3 linked regions of the Caldimonas thermodepolymerans genome follow. The main gene of each other region encodes a partner of the protein of the gene in region 2 in a complex. Links are inferred from orthologs where the notes say so. Each region holds a gene or a part of one and is shown on either strand. Other genes may lie near its edges.

Region 1 (2,907 bases), 930 kb from region 2 along the record:
GGCAGCCGGGCCGAGGTCGATTTCGGCGCGCTGATGCGGCGCCGGTTGACCATCACCGGCTCGACCCTGCGGCCGCGCCCGGTCGCCTTCAAGGCGGCGATCGCGCGCCAGCTGCGGGAGAAGGTCTGGCCGCTGCTGGCCGAGCGGCGGATCCGGCCGGTGCTGTTCCGCACCTTCGCCGCCCGCGAGGCGGCACAGGCGCACGCGCTGATGGAGACCAGCCAGCACATCGGCAAGATCGTGCTGCAGTGGTGAGCGGCTCGCTTGCTCTTAGAATTTGCAGCTTTTTGAGCAGGAACGGAGACTTACGAGATGCGTCGCAAACTGGTCGTCGGCAACTGGAAGATGCATGGCAGCCTGGCGACCAACGCCGAACTGCTGGCCGGCATCCGGGCGGCGGAGCCCTTCGTTTGCGAGGCCGCCGTGTGCGTGCCTTTCCCCTATCTCTCCACCTGCCTGCTGGCCTTGCAGGGCAGCCACATCGGGCTGGGCGCGCAGGACTGCTCGGCGCATGAGCAGGGCGCCTACACCGGCGAGGTGTCGGCCGCGATGCTGGCCGACGTCGGGTGCCGCTACGTGATCGTGGGCCACTCCGAGCGCCGCGCCTACCATGGCGAGAGCGACCAGCTGGTGGCCGACAAGGCGAAGATGGTGATCGGCAAGGGGCTGGTGCCCATCGTCTGCGTCGGCGAGACGCTGGCCGAGCGTGAAGCCGGCCAGACCGAGGCGGTGGTCAAGCGCCAGCTGTCGGCGGTGATCCACACCCTGGGCCAGTGCATCCCGCAGGCCGTGGTGGCCTACGAGCCGGTCTGGGCCATTGGCACCGGCAAGACGGCCACGCCCGAGCAGGCACAGGAGGTGCACGCCGTGCTGCGCAAGCAGCTGGCCGCGGCGACCGAGCATGCCGGCGCGATGCGCATCCTGTACGGCGGCAGCGTCAAGCCCGACAACGCGGCGGCGCTGTTCGCGCAACCCGACATCGACGGAGGCCTGATCGGCGGGGCCTCCCTGAAGGCGGCGGACTTCGTCGCCATCTGCCGCGCGGCCCTGTAAGGCGCGCCGCACCGATACCCTGGAGAACTTCTATGCAGTTGATGACCACCTTGATCCTCGTCGTGCAGTTGCTGGCGGCGCTGGTCATGATCGGGCTCGTGCTGATCCAGCACGGCAAGGGCGCGGACATGGGGGCCTCGTTCGGCAGCGGCGCCTCCGGCAGCCTGTTCGGCGCCACCGGCAGTGCCAACTTCCTGTCGCGCACCACCGCGGTGTGCGCCACCATCTTCTTCGCCTGCACGCTGGCGCTGGCCTACCTGTCCAACGCCCGTCCGGTCGAGGCGGATGACGGCAGCGTGCTCGAGCGCGCCGCGCCGGTCACCGCCCCGTCCTCCGGGCAGCCGGCCGGCGGTGCCGACCAGATCCCGGGCCTCGAGCCCGCGCCGGCCCCGGCGCCCGAGGCGTCCGGCGCCGCGCAGATCCCGGCGCAGTGATTCATTCTCGAACGCTGCGCCTCCATTGAGAGGGGCACGCTTTCGGGATAGAATACAAGGCTGTCGGTTGCAACGAGGTGCTGAACAGCCACTTTGCAATCGGCGCAAAGCCCTGGGCCTGGGCAGAGGCCTTCAGCAGAGGCTGCTGGCTGGGCCAACCGGGACACGCAAGTGATCTTCGGCCGACGTGGTGAAATTGGTAGACACGCTATCTTGAGGGGGTAGTGGCGAAAGCTGTGCGAGTTCGAGTCTCGCCGTCGGCACCAAGAATTCAATCGATGCGGTGGTCATCCGGTGCCGCATCGGGCGCCCTGAGAGTGTGGTCTGTAGGGGCAACCGCAGAGGAAAGTGGGCGTGCTGATCACAGCGCGCCTTATTTTTGCCTCTGGTGAGTTGAGCCGGATCTCTGAAATCTTTCGCGCAGCCAACCTCGAGCAGCGAGCCACGCGTACAAGAGCCATGATGAGCCTCGACCAGTACCTCCCCGTCATCCTCTTCATCCTGGTCGGCGTCGCAGTCGGCATCGCTCCCCAGGCGCTGGGCTACCTGCTGGGCCCCCGCAAGCCCGACCCCGAGAAGAACTCCCCCTACGAATGCGGCTTCGAGGCCTTTGAAGACGCGCGCATGAAGTTCGACGTGCGCTATTACCTCGTGGCCATCCTGTTCATCCTGTTCGATCTCGAAATCGCCTTCCTCTTCCCATGGGCGATCGCCTTGCGGGAGATCGGTCCGGTCGGCTTCTGGGCCATGATGATTTTCCTGGGCATCCTGGTCGTGGGCTTCGTCTACGAGTGGAAGAAGGGTGCCCTGGACTGGGAATGATCCGAGGAGTTCCGCTATGAGTATCGAAGGCGTCCTCAAGGAAGGCTTCATCACCACCACGGCCGACAAGCTGATCAACTGGTCGAAGACCGGCTCGCTGTGGCCGATGACCTTCGGCCTGGCCTGCTGCGCCGTGGAGATGATGCACGCCGGCGCGGCCCGCTACGACATCGACCGCTTCGGCATGCTGTTCCGGCCGAGCCCGCGCCAGTCCGACCTGATGATCGTGGCCGGCACGCTGTGCAACAAGATGGCGCCGGCGCTGCGCAAGGTGTACGACCAGATGCCCGAGCCGCGCTGGGTGCTGTCGATGGGCTCGTGCGCCAACGGCGGCGGCTACTACCACTACAGCTACTCGGTGGTGCGCGGCTGCGACCGCATCGTGCCGGTCGACGTCTACGTCCCCGGCTGCCCGCCGACCGCCGAGGCCCTGCTGTACGGCATCCTGCAGCTGCAGAGCAAGATCCGGCGCGAGAACACCATCGCCCGCTGACGCATGGCCCGCCTCATGAGCAAGATCCAAACCCTCCAGAACGCGCTTGAGACGGTGCTGGGCGCCAAGGTCAAGCGCCTTGTCGCCGACCGCGGCGAGCTGACC
Region 2 (3,032 bases):
CGGACGCCGGCCGAAGTGGCAGCCAAGCGCGGCAAGACGGTTGAAGAGCTCTTCAACTGAAGCCGGGAGCATTCGTCATGGCTGACAAGAAAACTCTGAAGGTGAAGCTGGTTCGCAGCCCGATCGGGACCCGCGAATCTCACCGCGCCACCCTGCGTGGCCTGGGTCTGCGCAAGCTGAACAGCGAGTCGGTGCTGGAAGACACGCCGGCCGTGCGCGGCATGATCAACAAGGTGAGCTACCTGGTGAAGGTGCTCTGAACCGGGCTGAGGACAAGATGCAACTCAACACCATCAAGCCGGCCGAGGGCAGCAAGAAGGCCCGCCGCCGCGTCGGTCGCGGCATCGGCTCGGGCCTGGGCAAGACCGCCGGCCGCGGTCACAAGGGCCAGAAGTCCCGCGCGGGCGGCTTCCACAAGGTCGGTTTCGAAGGCGGCCAGATGCCGCTGCAGCGCCGCCTGCCCAAGCGCGGCTTCAAGTCGCAGACCCTGAAGTTCAACGCCGAGGTTCGCCTGTCGGACCTGGAGCGCCTGGGTGCCGAGGAAGTGGACCTGCTGACGCTGAAGCAGGCAGGCCTGGTGCCGGAGCTGGCGAAGAACGTGAAGGTGATCGCTTCCGGCGAGCTGACCAAGAAGGTCGTGCTCAAGGGCATCGGCGCCACCGCCGGGGCCAAGGCGGCGATCGAGAAGGCTGGCGGTTCGCTGGCCGAGTGAAGCGGCTTGCGCACACCTAGGCTGTAGGACACCACACAGTGGCAACCAACCCGACCCAGCTGGCCAAGACCGGGAAGTTCGGCGACCTGCGTCGCCGGCTCGTCTTCCTGCTGCTGGCGCTCGTGGTCTACCGCATCGGCGCGCACATCCCCGTGCCGGGCATCGACCCGAACCAGCTGCAGCAGCTCTTCCAGGGGCAACAAGGCGGCATCCTGAGCCTGTTCAACATGTTCTCGGGGGGCGCGCTGTCGCGCTTCACCGTGTTCGCGTTGGGCATCATGCCGTACATCTCCGCGTCGATCATCATGCAGTTGATGACCTACGTGATCCCGACGCTGGAGGCGCTGAAGAAGGAAGGTGAAGCCGGACGGCGCAAGATCACGCAGTACACCCGGTACGGCACGCTGGGCCTGGCGCTGTTCCAGTCGCTGTCCATCGCGATCGCGCTGGAGAGCTCGCAGGGCCTGGTGCTGAACCCGGGCTTCGGCTTCCGCATCTCGGCGATGATCAGCCTGACCGCGGGGACCATGTTCCTGATGTGGCTGGGCGAGCAGATCACCGAGCGCGGGCTGGGCAACGGCATCTCGATCCTGATCTTCGCGGGTATCGCGGCCGGCCTGCCGAGCGCCATCGGCGGCCTGTTCGAGCTGGTGCGCACCGGCGCGATGAGCATCCTGGTGTCGCTGTTCATCATCGCCCTGGTGGTGCTGGTGACCTACTTCGTGGTGTTCGTCGAGCGTGGCCAGCGCAAGATCCTGGTGAACTACGCCAAGCGCCAGGTGGGCAACCGGGTGTACGGCGGCCAGTCCTCGCACCTGCCGTTGAAGCTGAACATGGCCGGGGTGATCCCGCCGATCTTCGCGTCGTCGATCATCCTGCTGCCGGCCACGGTGGTGAGCTGGTTCAGCACGGGCGACAGCATGCGCTGGCTGAAGAACATTGCCGATGCGCTGCATCCGGGCCAGCCGCCGTACGTGATGCTGTACGCCGCCGCGATCATCTTCTTCTGCTTCTTCTACACGGCGCTGGTGTTCAACAGCCGTGAGACGGCGGACAACCTGAAGAAGAGCGGGGCGTTCATCCCGGGCATCCGTCCGGGCGAGCAGACCGCGCGGTACATCGACAAGATCCTGTCGAGGCTGACGCTGGCGGGGGCGCTGTACATCACCGCGGTGTGCCTGCTGCCGGAGTTCCTGATCCTGAAGTACAACGTGCCGTTCTACTTCGGCGGGACCTCGCTGCTGATCATCGTGGTGGTGACGATGGACTTCTGGGCTCAGGTGCAGTCGTACGTGATGTCCCAGCAGTACGAGTCGCTGTTGAAGAAGGCGAATTTCAAGGCGGGCTGAAGGCCCGGGGCAAGAACGCGAAACGAGACTGAGCACGTATGGCGAAAGACGACGTCATTCAGATGCAGGGCGAGGTGATCGAGAACCTCCCCAACGCGACGTTTCGCGTGAAGCTGGAGAACGGGCATGTGGTGCTCGGTCACATTTCCGGCAAGATGCGCATGCACTACATCCGCATCCTGCCTGGCGACAAGGTGACCGTGGAGCTGACGCCCTACGATTTGAGTCGAGCTCGCATCGTGTTCCGAGCGAAGTGAGCGATTGTCAACCCTCGGAGCAAACTGGCCGTCAGAAGGGGCGCGAGCCCGTAGCGAGCACTGAGAGGTCAAGGAGAAGACCATGAAAGTTTCGGCATCTGTCAAGAAGATCTGCCGCAATTGCAAGATCATCCGTCGCAATGGCGTGGTTCGCGTGATTTGCACCGACCCCCGTCATAAGCAACGCCAGGGCTGACCGGCGCTGACAGCCCCGCCCTGATGAACGCGAACTAGAGGACCACATGGCACGTATTGCTGGTATCAACATTCCGCCCCACAAGCACGCGGAAATCGGTCTGACCTCGATCTACGGCATCGGCCGTTCCACGGCGCAGAAGATCTGCGACGCCTGTGGCATTCCGTACGACAAGAAGATCAAGGACCTGACCGACGCCGATCTGGAAAAGATCCGCGAAGAGGTGGGCAAGCTCACGATCGAGGGCGACCTGCGCCGTGAGGTGACGATGAACATCAAGCGGCTGATGGACCTCGGCTGCTATCGTGGCTTCCGTCACCGCCGCGGCCTGCCGCTGCGCGGCCAGCGTACGCGCACGAACGCCCGTACCCGCAAGGGTCCGCGCAAGTCCGGTGTCGCGCTGAAGAAGTGACCGGCCGCTCCTGCTGACTGAAAGAAGATTCCATGGCTAAGTCTCCTGTCAACAACGCTGCCCGCCGTGTGAGCAAGAAGGTCCGCAAGAACATTGCGGACGGGAT
Region 3 (3,408 bases), 2.6 Mb from region 2 along the record:
CGTGCACCAGAACCCGGCCAAGTTCCTGGCTGGCGACGGGCGCACCCCGCAGCGCCGCGTGGCCGGGGCGGCCCGCACGGCCGGCACCCACGCCCATTGACCGTGCCGGCGACGCGGGCCGGCACCACGCTGGCGCGCCGGCCCCGGTGCTAAACTCCAAAGCTTTTGGGGCAGCCTGCCTGCCCGGCCTCCAGGCCCGGCGCCAGACGACCGAGCGGCCGGGTGTCCCCGACGAGCAGCACACTCCACGTCCTGGCCTGCCGTGCCGGGCGGGCCCAGACGCCTGCCGCGGCCGGATGCGGGCTGGCCGACCCTTCACCTAGAACCGAACTCCATGTTGCCCAAGCTTCTTACCCAGATTTTCGGCAGTCGCAACGACCGTCTGCTCAAGCAATACCGGCGGGTGGTGGAGAAGATCAATCTGCTGGAGCCGCAACTGGAGGCGCTGAGCGACGAGCAGCTGCGCGCCAGGACCGAGGAATTCAAGGCACGGCTCGGCAAGGGCGAGACGCTGGACGACCTGCTGCCCGAGGCGTTCGCGACCGTGCGCGAGGCCAGCAAGCGCACGCTCAAGATGCGCCACTTCGACGTCCAGATGCTGGGCGGCATGGCGCTGCACTACGGCAAGATCGCCGAGATGCGCACCGGCGAGGGCAAGACGCTGACCGCCACGCTGCCGGTGTACCTGAACGCGCTGGCCGGCAAGGGCGTGCACGTGGTCACGGTCAACGACTACCTGGCCCGCCGCGACGCCGAATGGATGAGCCGGCTGTACAACTTCCTCGGCCTGACGGTGGGCGTGAACCTGCCGCAGATGTCTCGCGAGGAGAAGCAGGCGGCCTACGCGGCGGACGTCACCTACGGCACCAACAACGAGTTCGGCTTCGACTACCTGCGCGACAACATGGTCTACGAGGCCGGCGACCGGGTGCAGCGCGGCCTGAACTACGCGATCGTCGACGAGGTGGACTCGATCCTGATCGACGAGGCGCGCACGCCGCTGATCATCAGCGGCCAGGCCGAAGACCACACCGAGCTGTACGTGCGCATCAACAAGGTCGTGCCGCTGCTGAAGAAGCAGATCGGCGAGGCCGACCCGCGCACCGGCGAAGGCATCATCGAGCCGGGCGACTTCACGGTCGACGAGAAGACCCGCCAGGTCTACCTGACCGAGCAGGGCCACGAGAACGCCGAGCGCATCCTCGCCGAGGCCGGCCTGCTGGCCGAAGGCGCCAGCCTCTACGACCCGTCGCACATCGCGCTGCTGCACCACCTGTATGCGGCGCTGCGTGCGCATCACCTGTACCACCGTGACCAGCACTACGTGGTGCAGAACGGCGAGGTGGTCATCGTCGACGAGTTCACCGGCCGCCTGATGCAGGGCCGCCGCTGGTCCGAGGGGTTGCACCAGGCCGTCGAGGCCAAGGAAGGGGTGCAGATCCAGGCCGAGAACCAGACGCTGGCCTCGATCACCTTCCAGAACTACTTCCGCATGTACGCCAAGCTGGCCGGCATGACCGGCACGGCCGACACGGAAGCCTACGAGTTCCAGGAAATCTACGGGCTGGAGACGGTCGTTATCCCGCCCAACAAGCCCACGCGCCGCAAGGACGAGCTGGACCTGGTCTACAAGACCGCCAAGGAGAAGTACGACGCGGTCATCAAGGACATCCGCGACTGCTACGAGCGCGGCCAGCCGGTGCTGGTGGGCACCACCTCGATCGAGAACTCCGAGCTGATCTCGCAGCTGCTGACCCAGGCCGGGCTGCCGCACCAGGTGCTCAACGCCAAGCAGCACGCCAAGGAAGCCGAGATCATCGCCCAGGCGGGCCGCCCGAAGATGATCACGATCGCGACCAACATGGCCGGTCGCGGGACCGACATCGTGCTGGGTGGCAACGTCGAGAAGCAGATCCAGCTGATCGAGGAGGACCCGTCGCTGTCCGACGAGGAAAAGCGCGCCCGCGCGCAGCAGCTGCGAGACGAATGGCAGAGCCTGCACGAGCAGGTGGTGGCGCTGGGCGGGCTGCGCATCATCGCGACCGAACGCCACGAGTCGCGCCGCATCGACAACCAGCTGCGCGGCCGCTCGGGCCGCCAGGGCGACCCCGGCTCGTCGCGCTTCTACCTGTCGCTGGAAGACCCGCTGATGCGCATCTTCGCCGGCGACCGCGTGCGCGCGATCATGGACCGCCTGAAGATGCCCGAGGGCGAGGCCATCGAGGCCGGCATCGTCACGCGCTCGATCGAGAGCGCGCAGCGCAAGGTCGAGGCACGCAACTTCGACGTGCGCAAGCAGCTGCTGGAGTACGACGACGTCGCCAACGACCAGCGCAAGGTGATCTACCAGCAGCGCAACGACATCCTCGACGCGCAGGACCTGACCGTACAGATCGCCAGCCTGCGCGAAGGGGCGCTGACCGACGTGGTGCGCACCTACGTGCCGGCCGACAGCGTGGAAGAGCAGTGGGACCTGCCCGGCCTGGAGAAGGTGCTGCGCGAGGAGTGGCAGCTCGACGTGCCGCTGCAGGCCGAGGTCGAGAAGAGCGAGGCGATCACCGACGAGGACATCGTCGCCAAGGTGGTCGAGGCCGGCCACCGGCTGTACCAGAGCAAGGTCGACCTGGTCGGCAAGGAGCGCTTCATGCAGTTCGAGCGCATGGTGCTGCTGCAGTCGCTCGACACGCACTGGCGCGAGCACCTGGCCGCGCTCGACTACCTGCGCCAGGGCATCCACCTGCGCGGTTACGCGCAGAAGAACCCGAAGCAGGAGTACAAGCGCGAGGCCTTCGAGCTGTTCGCCCAGCTGCTGGACGTCGTGAAGATGGAGGTCACGCGCATCCTGCTGACCGTGCGCATCCAGTCCGAGCAGCAGGTCGAGGAAGCCGCCGAGGCGATCGAAGGCCGGGCCGAGCAGATCTCCAACGTCACCTACACGCACCCGAACGAGGACGGCAGCGTGGCCAGCGAGGTCGACCAGGCCACGGCGCGCCAGGCGGTGCCCAAGGTCGGGCGCAACGAACCCTGCCCGTGCGGCAGCGGCAAGAAGTACAAGCACTGCCACGGCAAGCTGGTCTGAGCCGCGTGCGGCGCGACGATCCGGGGCTCCTGCGGGAGCCCCGTTTCGTTCCGGTCCGGCCCGCCGGCTGCCTACAATGCCGGATTCCGTCCATCACCCGCGTTTTTCCGAGGCCGTCATGCCCGTCAATCTCCAGGCTCCCGACCCGTCCGCACTGCATCCCGTTCCCGGCGTCCGGCTGGGCATCGCCATGGCCGGCATGCGCAAGGCCAACCGGCGCGACCTGACGGTGATCGCCCTCGACGAGGGCAGCGCGGTCGCCGGCGTGTTCACGCAGAACCGCTTCTGTGCCGCCCCGGTGCAGGTGGCGCGCGAGCACCTGGCCCTGG

The links.
Region 1: secY (region 2) and secG share a complex: the UniProt entries of both Escherichia coli proteins name them as parts of the sec protein translocase complex. The link is inferred for Caldimonas thermodepolymerans from one-to-one orthologs.
Region 3: the proteins of secY (region 2) and secA are in contact, whole or in part, in a crystal structure (PDB 3DIN), measured with the Thermotoga maritima proteins. The link is inferred for Caldimonas thermodepolymerans from one-to-one orthologs. Residues at the interface, in WP_004081795.1 of Thermotoga maritima: Glu108, Gly109, Glu110, Glu111, Ala236, Glu237, Arg238, Arg239, Ile240, Thr241, Ile242, Gln243, Tyr244, Ala245, Arg246, Arg247, Val248, Thr249, Gly250, Arg251, Arg252, Val253, Tyr254, Gly256, Ala257, Ser258, Thr259, Tyr260, Leu261, Pro262; in WP_004082002.1 of Thermotoga maritima: Glu261, Ala262, Arg263, Lys300, Ala301, Arg302, Thr303, Ile304, Ile305, Leu323, Tyr324, Asp325, Pro326, Val329, Ser330, Tyr333, Ile336, Lys340, Phe345, Val349, Glu363, Phe364, Tyr374, Ser375, Gly376, Gly377, Glu393, Ile395, Thr482, Ser483.

The regions. Positions count from the first base shown.
Region 1 is NZ_CP064338.1:2,419,984-2,422,890, reverse strand. Bases 30-2,786 are described here. They hold secG (preprotein translocase subunit SecG), read left to right. Parts: upstream 30-1,085; coding sequence 1,086-1,487; downstream 1,488-2,786. Other genes in these bases: IS481_RS11325 (NuoB/complex I 20 kDa subunit family protein), read left to right, coding at 2,326-2,786; IS481_RS11330 (NADH-quinone oxidoreductase subunit A), read left to right, coding at 1,950-2,309; tpiA (triose-phosphate isomerase), read left to right, coding at 313-1,053; IS481_RS11350 (NAD(P)H-quinone oxidoreductase), read left to right, coding at 30-255. Also shown: more of IS481_RS11350, read left to right, coding at 1-29; more of IS481_RS11325, read left to right, coding at 2,787-2,802; IS481_RS11320 (NADH-quinone oxidoreductase subunit C), read left to right, coding at 2,818-2,907. UniProt on the Escherichia coli protein: Subunit of the protein translocation channel SecYEG. Overexpression of some hybrid proteins has been thought to jam the protein secretion apparatus resulting in cell death; while this may be true it also results in FtsH-mediated degradation of SecY.
Region 2 is NZ_CP064338.1:3,347,594-3,350,625, reverse strand. The notes cover bases 24-2,905. They hold secY (preprotein translocase subunit SecY), read left to right. Parts: upstream 24-750; coding sequence 751-2,061; downstream 2,062-2,905. Other genes in these bases: rpsM (30S ribosomal protein S13), read left to right, coding at 2,561-2,905; rpmJ (50S ribosomal protein L36), read left to right, coding at 2,401-2,514; infA (translation initiation factor IF-1), read left to right, coding at 2,100-2,318; rplO (50S ribosomal protein L15), read left to right, coding at 278-712; rpmD (50S ribosomal protein L30), read left to right, coding at 78-260. In the rest of the region: more of rpsE, read left to right, coding at 1-23; more of rpsM, read left to right, coding at 2,906-2,926; rpsK (30S ribosomal protein S11), read left to right, coding at 2,959-3,032. UniProt on the Escherichia coli protein: The central subunit of the protein translocation channel SecYEG. Consists of two halves formed by TMs 1-5 and 6-10.
Region 3 is NZ_CP064338.1:768,460-771,867, forward strand. What follows is about bases 22-3,279. They hold secA (preprotein translocase subunit SecA), read left to right. Parts: upstream 22-334; coding sequence 335-3,079; downstream 3,080-3,279. Other genes in these bases: IS481_RS03730 (M23 family metallopeptidase), read left to right, coding at 22-100; argJ (bifunctional glutamate N-acetyltransferase/amino-acid acetyltransferase ArgJ), read left to right, coding at 3,198-3,279. Also shown: more of IS481_RS03730, read left to right, coding at 1-21; more of argJ, read left to right, coding at 3,280-3,408. UniProt on the Escherichia coli protein: Required for protein export, interacts with the SecYEG preprotein conducting channel.